One region of the Serinicoccus profundi genome, then DNA from elsewhere that is predicted to be linked to it. Evidence: predicted binding sites of a transcription regulator. Region 1 holds the regulator's gene; each other region holds the start of a gene.
The links. Region 1 encodes LexA, which represses DNA repair genes until DNA is damaged. Its sites were predicted from a motif close to TCGAACANNTGTTCGA; they were not measured.
Positions count from the first base shown of each region.

Region 1 (5,136 bases):
CGCGGCGGGCGTGACCGGCGCAGAGGACCACGAGGGCATGACCCAGCTCTGGCGCGCCACCATGGACCTGCCGCACTGGTGGTTCATCGCGGTCGGCGAGCCCGGTGCGGAGTCCCCGGCTGCCGCGCAGATCGACGGCCAGATGATGCTGCTGACCTTCACCAGCTCGGAGCGGGCCCGCCACTTCGCGGTCCAGAACGAGATGGTGGCCCACGACGAGGACCTGCGCGCCATCGCCCTCACGCCGCAGGAGCTCGTGGACTCCGCACAGACCTACGCCGACGCCGGCATCGCCGGGCTGATGTTCGACCCCCACCTGTCCGGCTACTTCATCCCCACCGACCAGTTGCCCGTCGTCTGGGAGGCCGTGAGCGGCCTGCCCTCCCCTGGCACCGCTGCCGACGGCGCCCCTCGGACCGACAACCCCGCAGGCTGAACGCCGGGGCTTCACGGCCCCGTCGAACCTGCCTCAGCGACCCGGGATCACGAGCTCCTGACCGGCAGCGACCGAGGTGGTGCTGAGGCTGTTGGCCCGCTGAATCGCGGTGATCGCCTGACTCAGCGGGAGCTCCGGGAGCTGCTCACTCGCGATCTCGCTCAGGGTCGTCCCGCGCTCGACGGTGACCGAGCTCGTGGCGTCGGCGGGGCCGAGCAGGCCGACCATGGACCAGATCACCAGCGCCAGGACGAGGGTGGTGGTCGTCGTGATGGCCAGCCGACCCCGACGCGTCAGCCGCAGTTGGCAGGCGGCGGAGCGCCTCCGCGTGGCGCGGCTCGGGCGTCGCTCCTGATCTCCGACGAGCCGCAGGTGCGGCCGACGACCGCCGCGGCGGCTCGGGTCGGTCAGGGGGACCACGGGGGCCAGGATGTCGTGCGCGATGGCGGTGCTCATGGTGTTCACCTTCCTCGGGGCGGTGCGGTGCGGACACGTGTCCGATCGCACGTCTGTCTCATTGATAGCACACCCGTCGGATGATGTCGACACGCTGACCGAACACATGTTTGCCTTCGGCTCCCGGCGGGCGTACGCTGATCTCATGTCAGGAACTCAAGCACCCACCACTGACAGACCCTCTGACCAGCAATGATGCAGTCGGATGGCCACCGTGGCCATCCATGGTCGGACTGGGTGGGGCCCGCACGAGGGGATGGAGAGCATGGCCACGATTCACGAGATGCCGGACCGCGACGGCGGCGCCGACCTGACCAACCGCCAACGGCGGGTCCTCGACGTCATCCGCGACTCGGTGGACCACCGCGGCTACCCACCGAGCCTGCGCGAGATCGGGGACGCCGTCGGGCTCACCTCACCGAGCTCGGTCGCCCACCAGCTCAAGACGCTGGAGCGCAAGGGCTTCCTGCGCCGCGACCCCCACCGTCCGCGCGCCATCGAGGTCGTCCTCCCGGGCAGCGACGGCGCCGGCTACCGCCGGGGCGAGGGTGAGGGTTCCGCCACTCCCGTGTCCAGCGAGAGCCTCGACGAGACCGGGATCGGCGACGCCCGACCCCAGCCGTCCTACGTCCCGCTGGTCGGGCGCATCGCGGCGGGTGGCCCGATCCTCGCCGAGCAGGCGGTTGAGGACGTCTTCCCCCTCCCCCGGCAGATCGTCGGCGACGGCGAGCTCTTCCTGCTCAAGGTGGTCGGCGACTCGATGATCGACGCCGCCATCTGTGATGGCGACTGGGTCGTCGTGCGCCGCCAGCCCACCGCCGTCAACGGCGAGATCGTCGCCGCCATGCTCGACAACGAGGCCACCGTCAAGACCTACCGTCACCGCGACGGCAAGACGTGGCTGATCCCGCACAACCCGGCCTACGAGCCGATCGACGGCGACCACGCCGTGATCCTCGGCAAGGTGACGGCGGTCCTGCGCCGGGTCTGACCCAGACCCACCCTGACCGCGGCGCCGCCCCCGGCACCTCCATCCTCGTCGGGGGTGGCGCCGCACCCCTTTCATGCCGAGGGCGCAGGGCCCTCGTCGATGGAGTAGTAGTCGTAGAGCTGCTCCTCCTCGTCCTCGGTCAGGTGGCCGTCGCACGGGATGTCAGGAGCGTCCTTGATCATGTCGACCGGGTAGGGCACCTCGATCTGTCCGTCGCGGATGACGGCGTTCGACACGGGGCAGAAGATCTTGCGACCGCCGAACCATCCGGTGCGCACCGAGACCCACGCCGGTTCGCCGGTGCCGTTGTCCAGGTAGACCTGGTCGAGTCCACCGACCTTGTGGCCGTCCTGGTCGACGACCTCCGCGTCATACATCTCACCCAGCTGCTCGTAAGTGACCACTGGCGACCTCCTCGTCGCGGCCTCGTGCGGCCGACGCCCCCAGCCTAGCCACCCAGGTCCCGGACCAGGCGGGGGAGCACGTCACCGACGAGTCCGTCGAGACGCAGCGTCGCCTCGGCGTCACCGCGGGTGCTCCCCCGGGTGAGGATGGCGACCGGTATGCCGTCCCGCGCCGCGCGCCGGACGAACCGGTAGCCGCTCATCACCTGCAGGGAGGAGCCGAGCACGAGCAGGCAGCGCGCCTGCTCGACGAGGACGAAGGCCCGCTCGACGACCTCCTTGGCGACCGACCCACCGAAGAAGACGACGTCGGGCTTGAGGCGGTCCTGCCCGCAGACGAGGCAGCGCGGGGTCCGGAACGAGGTGACCAGAGCCTCCGGGAGCGCCACATCGCCGTCCGGTCGCACCTGGGAGGGCGCGTCGATCCGGTCGAGGAATCCGGGGTTGGCGTCGGTGAGCCACTCCTGCACCCGCTCCCGCGAGGTCTCCTCGCCGCAGTCCAGGCAGGTGACCGCGGTGAGGGTCCCGTGCAGCTCCAGCACCCGGCGACTCCCGGCGCGCTGGTGGAGGCCGTCGACGTTCTGGGTGATGACGTGGCGCACCAGACCGAGCCGCTCCAGGTCGGCGACGGCACGGTGGGCGGCGTTGGGCTCCGCTGCCGCGAACCGGCCCCAGCCCACGTAGGCCCGGGCCCAGTAGCGCTGGCGCCCCTCGGCAGAGCGGACGAACTCGCCGTGCTGCATCGGCTGGACCCGGCGGGTGCCGTCGGGCCCGCGGTAGTCGGGGATCCCGCTGCCGGTGGACATGCCCGCACCCGTGAGCGCGACGACACCGGCACCGGACAGGAGGTCGCGCAGCCGTTCTGCGGCCCGCGGGTCGACCGGGACCGCCGGAGGCATGGTCAGGGCCAGGTCAAGAGGCCCGACGGCGCTCACCGCGGCCCGGCCTGCGGCAGGGTGAGCAGGAACGTCGTGCCGCTCGGCGTCGGCTCCAGGGTGATCCTCCCGTCGTGCGCCTTGGCGACGGCCGCCACGATCGACAGGCCGAGGCCGGTGCTCCCCGCAGCGCGAGAGCGTGAGTCGTCCCCGCGGGCGAAGCGCTCGAAGACCGTGGGCGCCAGCTGGGGTGGCACGCCCGGGCCGTCGTCGCTCACCGTGAGCCGGACCTCCCGGCCGGTGGCGACCAGACCGGTCGTGACGCGCGTGCCGGGCGGGGTGTGGGCGCGGGCATTCGCGAGCAGGTTGGCCAGGGCCTGCCGGAGGCGCGCCTCGTCGCCCACCACCTCGACGGGCTCCTCGGGCAGGTCGAGCTGCCAGTGGTGGTCCGGTCCGGCCGCCCGCGCGTCACTGACCGCGTCCAGGCACACCAGGGTGAGGTCGACCGGGAGCCGCTCCAGGGGTCGCCCGGCGTCCAGCCTCGCCAGCAGCAGGAGGTCCTCGACGAGGCCCTGCATCCGCAGCGACTCCGACTCGACCCGGTCCAGGGCATACCTCACCCCCTCGGGCACCGGCTCGCTCTCCCTGCGCGACAGCTCGGCATAGCCCCGGATCGAGGACAACGGGGTCCGCAGCTCGTGCGAGGCGTCCGCCACGAACTGCCGCACCCGCTGCTCGCTCTCGTGCCGCACCGAGAGCGCCGCCTCCATGGTGTCGAGCAGGTCGTTGAGGGCGATCCCCACCTGCCCCACCTCGGTGTCCGGGTCGGCATCGGCCTCGGGCACCCGGTCCCCCACGGCGACCTCCCCACGTTCCAGACGCTGCTGGGAGACCCGCCGCGCCGTGGCGGCGACCCGGTCGAGGGGGGCGAGGTCGCGCCGGACGAGGTAGGCCGATCCGCCTCCGGCGGCGAGGAGCGAGAGCAGACCCACCGGGAGCAGGATCGCCATGGCCTGGCGGGTGGTGTCGGTGACCCCCGCCATCGGCAGCCCGATCGTCAGGGTCGTCCCGTCCGGCTGCTCATCCACCACCACCCGATAGTCCCCCACGTCCTCGCCGAGGTCGACCGAGAACGGCAGCGGGGTGCCCGACCCGACCCCACCCGCCTCCTGCGCCTCGGTGGCGATGGCCTCCTCGATCCGCCGGAGCTGGCCCGCGTCGAGCTCGGTGAGGTCGTTGGTGGTGGACACCACCGAGTTGACGAGCACGGCGCCCTGAGCATCCGTCACCAGCGTGAGGGATCGATCACCGCCACCGGGCGGGCGACCGATGTCCCTGCGGCCGGGGGCCTGAGGCCCGTCGTCCGCGCCCACCTGGTCGGGCGGCGCCGCGCCCGGGTCACGCACCTGCTCACCCACTCTCTCGGTCGAGAGCAGCAGGTCCTGGTCCAGCGCCCCGATGAGGGTATGCCGCAGCGCCAGCGTCGTGGCCAGCCCGGACAGCAGCAGCACGCACGCGAAGATCGCCACCACCGAGGTGACGATCGTGGCCCGCAGCGACCTGCGACGACGCGTCGGTCTCATCCGCCGGCGGCCGGCTTGAGCACGTAGCCGGCGCCCCGCATGGTGTGGATCATCGGCTCCCGTCCCTGGTCGATCTTCTTGCGCAGGTAGGAGATGTAGAGCTCGACGATGTTGGCCTGGCCGCCGAAGTCGTAGTGCCAGACGCGGTCGAGGATCTGCGCCTTGGAGAGCACCCGGCGGGGGTTGCGCATGAGGAAGCGCAGCAGCTCGAACTCGGTCGCGGTGAGTGAGACCTCCTCCCCGGCGCGGACCACCTCGTGGCTGTCCTCGTCCAGCGTGAGGTCACCGACCACGAGCACCGAGCCCGCCTCCTGGGCCACGACGGCGGTGCGCCGCATGAGGGCGCGCACCCGGGCCACGACCTCCTCCAGGCTGAACGGTTTGGTGACGT
Region 1 covers NZ_CP042862.1:1,059,322-1,064,457, reverse strand. Annotated here, with positions in the region: gene FA582_RS04960 (hypothetical protein) at 1-436, shown strand, start outside; gene FA582_RS04955 (LysM peptidoglycan-binding domain-containing protein) at 470-892, opposite strand; gene lexA (transcriptional repressor LexA) at 1,158-1,883, shown strand; gene FA582_RS04945 (PRC-barrel domain-containing protein) at 1,955-2,287, opposite strand; gene FA582_RS04940 (Sir2 family NAD-dependent protein deacetylase) at 2,332-3,222, opposite strand; gene FA582_RS04935 (sensor histidine kinase) at 3,219-4,745, opposite strand; gene FA582_RS04930 (response regulator transcription factor) at 4,742-5,136, opposite strand, start outside.

Region 2 (5,136 bases), 1.2 Mb from region 1:
TCCAGGCTCGTGCCCGCCACGTATGTCGTGCTGCAGCGCGAGGGCGGGTCCGGCACCGAGGTGCTCCTGCAGCTGCGCCAGGGCACGCCCTACATGGACGGGTGGTGGGCGTGCGGGGCCGCCGGGCACGTCGAGCCGGGTGAGTCCTTCCTGCAGGCGGGCGTCCGCGAGGCGTCGGAGGAGATGGGCATCACCCTCGCGGAGTCCGAGCTGTCCTACCTCGCGACGGTGCACCGCACCTGCGCGCTCCCGGACCCGGTCGAGCAGCGGGTCGACGTCTTCGTCACCGCGACCACCTGGACGGGAGAGCCGCACGTGGCCGAGTCGCACCGAGCCGCCGAGCTGCGTTGGTGGCCGCTGGATGAGCTGCCCGACGCCGTGGTCCCGCACGAACGTCTCGCCCTCGACGCGCTGCGGGAGGGAAGACGGGGCTCGTTGCTGCTCCACGGCTTCCGCCAGTCGTTGACCCTGGTGGCCGCGGTCGGTCGCAACGGCGTCATCGGCGACGGGTCGTCGATGCCGTGGCACCTCCCCACTGATCTGAGGTTCTTCAAGCAGACCACGATGGGCGGAGTCCTGCTCATGGGTCGAGGCACCTGGGACTCCATCGGCCGCGCGCTGCCGGGCCGACGCACGATCGTGGTCACCCGGCAACGCGACTGGTCCGCACCGGGCGCCGAGGTGGCTCATTCGCTCGCGGAGGCCCTGCTCATGGCCGGGGACAGCGAGGTCTTCGTCGTCGGTGGCGGTGAGATCTATGCCCAGACCATCGATCATGCCCAACGGTTGATCCTCACCGAGGTCGACCTCGAGCCGGAAGGCCGCACCCGCTTCCCCCCTGTCGACCCCTCGGCGTGGCGCGTCGTCTCTCGCCAGCCCGGCTCCGGAGACGACGCCGTGGTCGCGTGGGTCACCTGGGAACGCCTCGACCGCCCCGGCGCGACATCGGCCTGACAGCGCAGCCTCCGGGCCAGGACATCGAGTCACAGCCGGCAAGTCCGGCTCGATCGCAGCCCCATCACCCGGCCCTCCCGGGTCGGGTGCGGGGCAGGATCATCGCAGCTTCCACCGCACACCGGTGGCGTCGACCTGGGCCGTGGCGTCGTGCTGGTGGACCCACGTGTGGTACCTGGGACACAGCAAGGCGTAGTTGGCGAGGTCCGATCGTCCGCCCCTGGCCCAGTGGACGACATGATGCGCATCGCACCAGGACGCCGGCACGTGGCACCCCGGGAACGTGCACCCCTGATCTCGGTGAGCGAGGGCTCGTCGCTGCCCCGGGGTGACCAGTCGGCGGGCGCACCCGAGGTCGAGGATCTCGCCCTTCTCGCCGAGCACGGCCGGGATGAGGTCGGCCTCGCACGCGAGCTGGCGCACCTGACCGGCGCTCAGGGTGCCGTCGTGCACGGTGACCCCCGCTCCACGTAGGGCACCGGTGAGCTCGTCGAGTGCCATGGTCACCATGACCTGCGCCTTGGGCGTGGTCGGTTGACCCTCACTGCCGGCCACCCCTCGACGGAGGACCGTCATGAAGGCGTCATATCGGCGCTGCCCCGGCGTGCGCGTGTCCAGCATCGCGGTCATCCCTGGTGCAGTCGTCGCCGTCACCCCTTGTGCAGTCGTCGCTGACGTCCCTGGCGCAGTCGTCGCCGTCGTCGCCGTTGCCGTCGAAACTGTCGTCGACGTGGTCGCGGTCGGGGCGCCGCCGTCACCCGTGGCCGTGACCGGCGCTGCCAACGGCGAGCGGAGGATGGCCTGGATCGTCGCGACGTCGGCGTCATCGCCGACCGTGAGCACGAAGCGACGCACCGACCCGTCGGCGAGCGAGGACTCGTGCAGGTCGCGCAGCTCGTGTCGAGCCTTCTCCCGGGCGACCTGCTCGCGCTCGGACAGGCAGGACGCCACGAGCTTCGAGGTGATCCTGGTCAGAGCCTTGTCGTCGAAGCGGTCATCACCGGCCGCAGCGGCGAGGAGCTCGGTCGCCTCCGCATACTCCGACTCCCCCACCGCTGGTCGGATCCGCCCGAGCGCCCGTAGCACCGACGCGGCGCGCGAGACGGTCACCGACCCACGCTCGACCGCGTCGAGCAGCGGCTGGTGGACCTGCTCCTGGCCGGCCCGGGCCACGGTCGCCACCTCGGCGGCCTCACGGGTCGACAACCCGGGGCACTGACTCCTCACCCAGTCGATGACGGAGAACCCGGAACCCACGTGCAGTCCCCGCGTGATGGCCTCCCGCGCCACCGTCACCAGGAGCGACTGAATCCGTGCCAGCGCGGTGTCGAGGCCGGACAGCACCTGCGAGAGCTCCTGCTCATGCACAGCGCCGGCCGGCTCAGAGCGACCACAGCGCGGTCCAGACCACGGCTCACCTCGTCGATGGCACCGGCGCACCCCGGCTCGACGCCCCTCGTCCTGGGGTCCCGGCCACCGCCCGACGGACCCTCGCCCCCGCGATTCCCCTTCATGCGAACAACTGTACGACCGCCGACTGACAGACCTTCCCACCTGCGCTGATGCCCCCCACTGGCGACTCGGACGCTGCGGCGTAGGCTCGTTCTGGTGAAACCTGGCGACCTCACCCTGATCCGCACCCTCTCCTCCCCGACCGTCCACCCCGCTGGACGAGACACCGTCGTGGTCCTCAGTCGGCCCGACGTGGAGGACAACCGCTACCGCACCAGCCTGTGGCGCCTGGACCTCACGGTCGAGGACGCCGAACTGACCCGGCTCACCCACGGCACCCGCGACTCCGCCCCCCGCTACTCCCCCGACGGCACCCGGCTCGCCTTCCTCCGCGCTTCCGAGGACGGCCCGGCCCAGCTGCACGTCATGAGCACGGATGGCGGCGACGCACGCCTGCTGACCGACCAGCCGCTCGGTGTCGGCGCCTACTCCTGGTCCCCCGACAGCAGCCAGATCGTGTATGCCGCCCGCGTGCCCGAGGAGGGTCGCTACGGCACCGACACGGAGGTCAAGCCCGACCAGGAGGCGCCGCGCCTCATCGAGCACAGCACCTACCTCGCGGACGGTCTCGGCTACGTGCTCGACCGACCGAGCGCGATCTTCCTGCTCGACCTCGCCCCCGTCGACGTCACCGACCCCCACGACCCGGCTGCGCCCGAGGCGATCCCCACCAGCACCCAGCTCACCCATGGCGCCGGCGACGACACGGCACCGGTCTTCCTGCACGGTGGCACCCGCGTCGCCTTCCTCGCCTCCCGCGACCGGCGGGGCACCTGGAGGCCCGACACCCTCGTGCGGGACGTGTGCTCGATCGACCTGCGCGGCAAGGGATTCCGCCGCCACACCGACGGGACGGGGTCCGTCGGCAGCCTCACCGTCGGCACCGACGGCACGGCCGTCTACGGCGCCAACGACCTCGGCCCGTCCCTCCAGGACTTCGTGGCCCACAATGCCGTCCTGCGCCGCCTGGACGGCCCCGGCGTGGCGCTCACGGACGCCGAGGACGACCACCTCGCCTGCTCACCCGTCATCGCCGACGACGGCCGGGTCATCGCGGCCTTCGAGCGGCGCGGCGACACCGAGGTACGCGAACTCCCTTCCGGCACAGTCGTTCTCGACGGCCACGTGAGCGTCGATGCGCTGGCGACCGGTGGCGACGTGACGGTCGCTGTCGCGGGAACGCGCACGTCATACTCCGAGCTGTTCGTGGGCCGCGGCAGCGAGCCGCTCACCCAGCGGACCGAGCTGGCGCGGCACCTCACCGGCTCGGCCGCGGCCATCGAACCGGAGGAGCTCGAGGCGACCTCGGGGGACGGCTACCCCGTCCACGGGTGGTTGTTCCGGCCCACCACCAAGGCACGTCGCAAGGCGGGCCACCCGGTGATCCTCATGATCCACGGCGGCCCCTACGCGCAGTACTCCGGCAACCTCTTCGACGAGGCGCAGGTGCTCGCAGGTGCGGGGTATGCCGTCGTCATGGGTAACCCGCGCGGTGGTGCGGGGTACGGCGCGAGCCACGGGCGGGCGGTCAAGGAGGCGATCGGCACGGTCGATGTCACCGACCTCACCGCGCTGCTGGACCACGCGCTGACCCTGCCCGGGCTCGACAGCTCACGCCTCGGCGTCCAGGGCGGCTCCTACGGCGGTCTCATGACGACCTGGCTCGTCGGTCACAGCGACCGCTTCACCGCCGCGATCAGCGAGCGGGCCGTCAACGCCTGGGACTCCTTCGCCGGCACCAGCGACATCGGCTGGTTCTTCGCCGACGAGTATGCCGGCGCCTACCAGCACGAGCAGTCGCCGCTGACCTGGGCCGACAACATCACCACCCCGACACTGATCATCCACTCCGAGCGTGACTTCCGGTGCCCCCTGGAGCAGGGACAGCGCCTCTTCGCCCGCCTGAAGCGCAACGGTGTGCCGACCAAGCTGCTGATCTTCCCGGGCGAAGGTCACGAGCTCTCCCGCAGCGGCCAGCCGCGCCACCGACAGCAGCGCTTCGAGCACATCCTCGACTGGTGGGCCGAGCACCTGCGCTAGGCGGTTCCGCTCCGCTGGTATCCGAGCCGCGACATGAGCGCGCCGCACCTTGCCTCGATCCTGCGGAGGTTGTCCGGACCGAAGAACGCCTCCGGAGAGATCTCGCGATCTCCCCGGGGCTGGAACTGTCGGTCCTGCGAGCCGGTGATGTCGTGGACGACCGGGCGGCCCAATGATCGGGACAGCTTCTCGATCTGCCCGCGCTTGTCGGTGCAGAAGTCCTCGTACCGGATGAGGGTTATCCGGTCTGCGGCCTCGAGGTAGGCCGACACGGCGCGCGCCCATCTCTCGGCCAGCGCCTCGACATACTGCTGCGGCTCGGCGACGATCCCCGCATTGGTCACGATGGAGTGCCAGCCGGGAAGTGTGTCGCGGAGGTGGGCGTACTGCTCGGTGGTCAGATCCTGCTGGGAGCCAGGGAGATCCACCCTATTGAGGATGCTCCTGATGTTGTCCCTTGGGTCGCGGACGACGAAGACCACGGGCGCATCCGGGAAGGCAGCCCGCAGCGAAGGAAGGATGAAGATGAAGTCGTTGTCCTTCACGACCTCGGCGGAGAAAGCTTTGGAGCGTCGTTGGGCCAGCGCAGCGATGGCTTCGTCCTGCCCCAGCAGGTCCTCCAGCCGGGTG
Region 2 covers NZ_CP042862.1:2,278,798-2,283,933, forward strand. Annotated here, with positions in the region: gene FA582_RS10525 (dihydrofolate reductase) at 1-954, shown strand, start outside; gene FA582_RS10530 (HNH endonuclease signature motif containing protein) at 1,054-2,322, opposite strand; gene FA582_RS10535 (alpha/beta hydrolase family protein) at 2,563-4,506, shown strand; gene FA582_RS10540 (PIG-L family deacetylase) at 4,503-5,136, opposite strand, start outside.
Region 2: a site for LexA is predicted at 2,469-2,484, ahead of FA582_RS10530 (HNH endonuclease signature motif containing protein). Genes of this name have one in related genera too.

Region 3 (5,136 bases), 960 kb from region 1:
GCGGGTGCGCAACATGACGACCGGAACCGGACCCGTGGACGCGCTCAGCCTCTCCGGCGTCGCCACGCTCGGCGCGCTGCAGGGCCACGTACTGCGGGTCGAGGCGACGGGGGAGCAGGCCGCCGACGTCCTCGGCCAGATCGAGCGGCTGGCGGCCACCGCCTTCGGGGACGAGCCCGGCCCGGCGCAGCCGCTGGCCGATGAGCAGGCCCCCGCGCCCGCCGTGAGCGACGAGCCCGGGGTCGCCGGCTCCGGGCTCGAGGCCGCGATGGGCCCGGCCGTCCTCCACCAGACGGTGCCGGACCCCGGTGACCTGGTCTCCGAGGGGGCGGAGCAGGAGCAGGGGCGTCTGAGCGGCGCGGTGGCTGACGCTCTCGGCACGCTCGAGCAGCTCGCGACCCGGGCCCGGCGCCATCTCGGCCATGGGCAGGCCGAGGTGTTCGACGCGCACGCCGCGCTGCTGCGCGACCCCGAGCTGATCACCGATGTCGAGACCCGGATCGGCGCGGGCGAGGCGGCTGCCGTTGCCTGGCAGGGCGCGGTCGACACCGTGGCCGCCCGCTTCGAGGCCCTGCCCGACGCCTACCTGCAGGAACGCGCGCAGGACGTGCGCAGCATCGGCGAGCGCGTCATGCGGGTCCTGCTCGACGTGGCCGAGCCCGAGTCCCTGGGGGAGGGCGTCCTCGTCGTCGAAGAGCTCGACCCGGCCCTCGCGATCTCCCTCGACGCCGGCGCCATCCGCGGCGTCGTCACCCGGCACGGGGGCGCTCTGGGGCACGGCGTGCTCATCGCCCGGGCCCGCGGGGTGCCCGTGCTCACCGGCGCAGGTGCCCGCGCCGATGTCGCCCCGGGCACGGTCATCGCCTTCGACGCCCGCGCGGGACGGCTGGAGATCGACCCGCCGCCGGAGGTCCAGGCGGCCTTCTCCCAGGTGCTGGAGCGGCGCGCCGCCGAGCGGGAGCAGGCCCTCGCCGACACCCACCTGCCCGTCGTCACCAGGGACGGCGCCCGCATCACGGTCAAGGCCAACGTCTCCTCGCTCGCGGTCGCCCGGCTGGGAGCAGGGCTGGGTGCAGAGGGGTCTGGGCTGGTGCGGACCGAGGCGGTCTTCGCCCAGTGGCACCGCGCCCCGACCGTCGAGCAGCAGGTGGAGGTCTACTCCGCGATCGCGCAGTCCTTCGCCCCGCACGCCGTGACCATCCGCACGTGGGACGTCGGCGGCGACAAGCCGCTGGACTTCATCCCCATCGAGCCGGAGGCCAACCCCTTCCTCGGGGTGCGCGGGATCCGCGCCTTCCGGGACGACCCGTCGTTGTTGCTCGATCAGCTCGAGGCGCTCTGCCAGGTCGCCCGCGCGCACCGGGTCAACGTCCTCTTCCCCATGGTCACCTCGGTGGACGACGTCGACTGGGCCAGGGCGCGGCTGCAGGAGGCCGCCCGGCGGCTGGGGCTCTCCGCCCCGCCGCACCAGCTGGGCGTCGGCATCATGGTCGAGGTCCCGGCAGTGGCCGTGCGTCTCGCCAGGTTGGCCCGTGGGCTCGACGTCATCTCGATCGGCAGCAACGACCTCAGCCAGTACACCCTGGCCGCCGAGCGCGGCAACCCGAAGGTCGCGACGTGGTCCGACGGCCTCGATCCCTCTGTCCTGCAGCTCATCCGCTACATCTGCGACCGAGCTCCCGAGGGCGTCGTCGTCAGCCTGTGCGGAGAGCTGGCCAGCGACCCCGACGTCGCCGGGCTGCTCGTGGGCCTAGGGGTCCGTGAGCTCAGCGCGTCACCGAGCGCCGTGCCGACGATCAAGTCACGCCTGCGGGCCGGCTCGCTGCGCGACCTGCAGGATCTCGCGGCGGGCGCCGTCGCCGCCCGGGACGCCGCCGCGGTGCGCGACCTGCTCGCGCTCCACGCCTGAGGCCTGACGGTCCGGGCGCGGCGCGCGCCCGGCTCACCGCATACCCTTGCGTGCTCAGCGCACCCCGCGCGGGCGGAACTGGATGCTGATGCGCGGGCCCACCGGTGAGGTCGTCTTGGGCACGCAGTGGTCCCAGGTGCGCTGGCACGACCCGCCCATGACCAACAGGTCTCCGTGGCCGAGGACGTGCCGGATGCTCGTCCCGCCACCCCGCGGGCGCAGCATGAGGGAGCGGGGCGCGCCGAGCGAGACGATGGCGACCATGGTGTCGTGCTCCTTGCTGCGCCCGACCCGGTCACCGTGCCAGGCCACGCTGTCGCGCCCGTCGCGGTAGAGGCACATGCCGGCGGTGACGAAGGGCTCGCCGAGCTCGCCGGCATACCACCGGCTGAGATCCAGGCGCGCGCGCTCCAGGACGGGATCGGGGAGCGTCTCGCGCTCGCGGTAGAAGCGGAGCAGCCGAGGGGTCGTCACCTGCTTGTCCCACATCTGCCGCTCCTCGCCGTGCCACTCCACCCCCGCCGGTCCACCGAGGGCGAGGCGGGAGAAGAGCGCGTCCGAGCCGGTCACCCAGCCCGGGCGCAGGTCGATCCACGCACCGTGGTCGAGCGGGGTGCGGCGCACCCCGCCCGCCAGCGGCCGCAGACCGACCTCGTCGACCTGGTCGAGCAGTGAGCCCTGGAGCATCATGGTCCCCAGTCTAGAACACGTGTGCGAAGAGCGGGGTGTTCGGCGACGGCGGGTCGGGCGCGTCCCGGGGCGGGGTGCCGGGCTGCGACGGGGGTCGGTGGGACACTGGGGTATGCCCACCTACCGTGACGCCGCGATCGTGCTGCGGACGTACAAACTGGGTGAGGCCGACCGCATCGTCATCCTGCTGGGGCGGACACGCGGGCGGATCCGCGCCGTGGCCAAGGGGGTCCGGCGCACGTCCAGCAAGTTCGGGGCCCGGCTGGAGCCGGGGATGGTCGTCGACGTCCAGTGCTACGAGGGGCGCAACCTCGACACCATCACCCAGGCCGACGGGCTCGCGCCCTACGGCGAGGTCATCTCCCGCGACTACCCGTCCTACACCGCCGCCAGCGTCATGCTCGAGACCTGCGAGCAGCTCACGGAGGAGGGGACGCCCGCGCTGCAGCACTTCCGGCTGCTCGCCGGGGGGCTGGCGGCGCTCGCCGGCGGGGAGCACGATGCCCGCCTGGTCCTCGACTCCTACCTGCTGCGTGCCCTCGCCATCGCCGGGTGGCGGGCGAGCTTCGTCAACTGTGCGCGGTGCGGGATGACCGGGCCGCACCGCGCCTTCCACGTGCCCTCGGGCGGCGTGGTCTGCCCGGTCTGCCGCCCGCCGGGCTCGACCGCACCCGCGCCCGAGACGATGGCGCTGCTCGCGGCACTCTTCACCAGCGACTGGACCCTCGCCGACGCCAGCCAGAGCCGTCACCGGGGCGAGGCGAGCGGGCTCGTGGCGGCATACCTGCAGTGGCACCTGGAGCGTGGCGTGCGCTCGCTGCGACACCTGGAGAGGACCCCCTGAGCCAGATGAGAGCCGTCCGACCACCGCAGCCGCCGACCCCGCACCGCTCCGGTGCGAGGCCGCCGCAGATCCCGGCCGAGCTGGTGCCCCGCCACGTGGCGATCGTCATGGACGGCAACGGACGCTGGGCCAACCAGCGTGGGCTGAAGCGCACCCAGGGGCACGAGGCGGGCGAGGCCTCGCTGCTCGACGTCATCGCCGGCGGCATCGAGATCGGGGTGAAGTGCATCAGCGCCTACGCCTTCTCCACCGAGAACTGGCGCCGTAGCCCCGACGAGGTCCGCTTCCTCATGGGCTTCAACCGTGAGGTGATCCACCGGCGCCGCGAGGAGCTGGACTCCTGGGGGGTGCGGGTCGTCTGGTCCGGGCGGCGACCGCGGCTGTGGCGTTCGGTGATCTCCGAGCTGGAGTCGGCCGAGCGCCAGACGCGGGACAACGAGGTGATCACCCTCAACTTCTGCGTCAACTACGGGGGGCGTGCCGAGATCGGTGACGCCGTCCGCCGCATCGCCGAGGACGTCAAGGCCGGGCGCCTGTCGCCGCGGGGCGTCGACGAGCGCACCATCGGACGTTACCTCTACCACCCGGAGGTGCCGGACGTGGACCTCTTCGTCCGCAGCTCGGGGGAGCAGCGCACGTCCAACTTCCTGCTCTGGCAGAGCGCCTACGCCGAGATGGTCTTCCAGGACGTGCTCTGGCCCGACTACGACCGGCGCGACCTGTGGGCGGCGATCGAGCAGTATGCCTCTCGCGACCGACGCTACGGCGGCGCCGTGGACACGCCGAAGCCATGAGTGGCCGGGCGCGACGCGAGGGGTGGCTCGCGAGGGTGGCGGGGCGACGCGGGAGCGGACGGCGCGTGGACGGGGCTGCGAAGGCAGCTCCTGTGGTGCCCGGCCCGGTGGTGCCCGGCTACCGCTTCCTGGGGTGGGGACCCTCCGCGACGCCGGGCGGAGGCTGGGGCGGCGCGGCGGCATACCGTTGCCCCCGGTGCGGCGAGATGTTCGTCCTGGGCGGCGGGCCGCGGGACGAGACCGGCCGCCCCGCTCCCCACTCCTGCGCGTGCGGGTGCCTCCGTGAGGACCCCGACGCCGGCCGCTTCGGCTGCTGCGAGGGTGATGACGCCGTGGCGATCTACGCGCACGAGGCGAGTCGGCCCGGGCGCTGACGGCCCGCCCGCGCTGGGAGTGACCACGGCCTAGCCTGACCTCCATCGGCAAACTTCCCGATGGGGGTCGTGCTATGCCGTGGTCGGTCCGGGCAGGGGCGGGAAGGCCGGGTCAGGCGCGGCGGGGCAGCACGATGTGTTCCGCCGAGTCCGGGCCCGCTGGGGTGCCGTCCCAGTCGCCGGCGATCTCGACGATCTCGAACCCGGCCCGGCTGAGCGTCTGCTCCAGCTCGGCGCGCGTGCGGAAGCGCAGCGACTCCGGGTAGGCCAGGTGCTCTTCTCGTGCGGAGGTGCGCCCGGCGGGAGGCGTCAGCACGGTATGCCCGATGTGGGTGACGACCGGTCCGCGCGGCTCCCCGCCGACCTCGCCCGGGGTCGGCTCGACCCGGTCGACCTCGACCCACGCCGTGACCTCACCGCCCTCCGGATGGGGGTATGTCGTCCGCGTCGCCTCAGCGGTCCAGCCCTCCCAGCCGCGGGTGGCCGGGTTGCGCGAGTCGAAGGCGAGGTGGCCTCCCGGGGCCA
Region 3 covers NZ_CP042862.1:2,018,431-2,023,566, reverse strand. Annotated here, with positions in the region: gene ptsP (phosphoenolpyruvate--protein phosphotransferase) at 1-1,909, shown strand, start outside; gene FA582_RS09305 (alpha-ketoglutarate-dependent dioxygenase AlkB) at 1,964-2,599, opposite strand; gene recO (DNA repair protein RecO) at 2,712-3,443, shown strand; gene FA582_RS09295 (isoprenyl transferase) at 3,449-4,237, shown strand; gene FA582_RS09290 (hypothetical protein) at 4,333-4,611, shown strand; gene FA582_RS16755 (GNAT family N-acetyltransferase) at 4,724-5,136, opposite strand, start outside.
Region 3: a site for LexA is predicted at 2,611-2,626, ahead of FA582_RS09305 (alpha-ketoglutarate-dependent dioxygenase AlkB). Genes of this name have one in related genera too.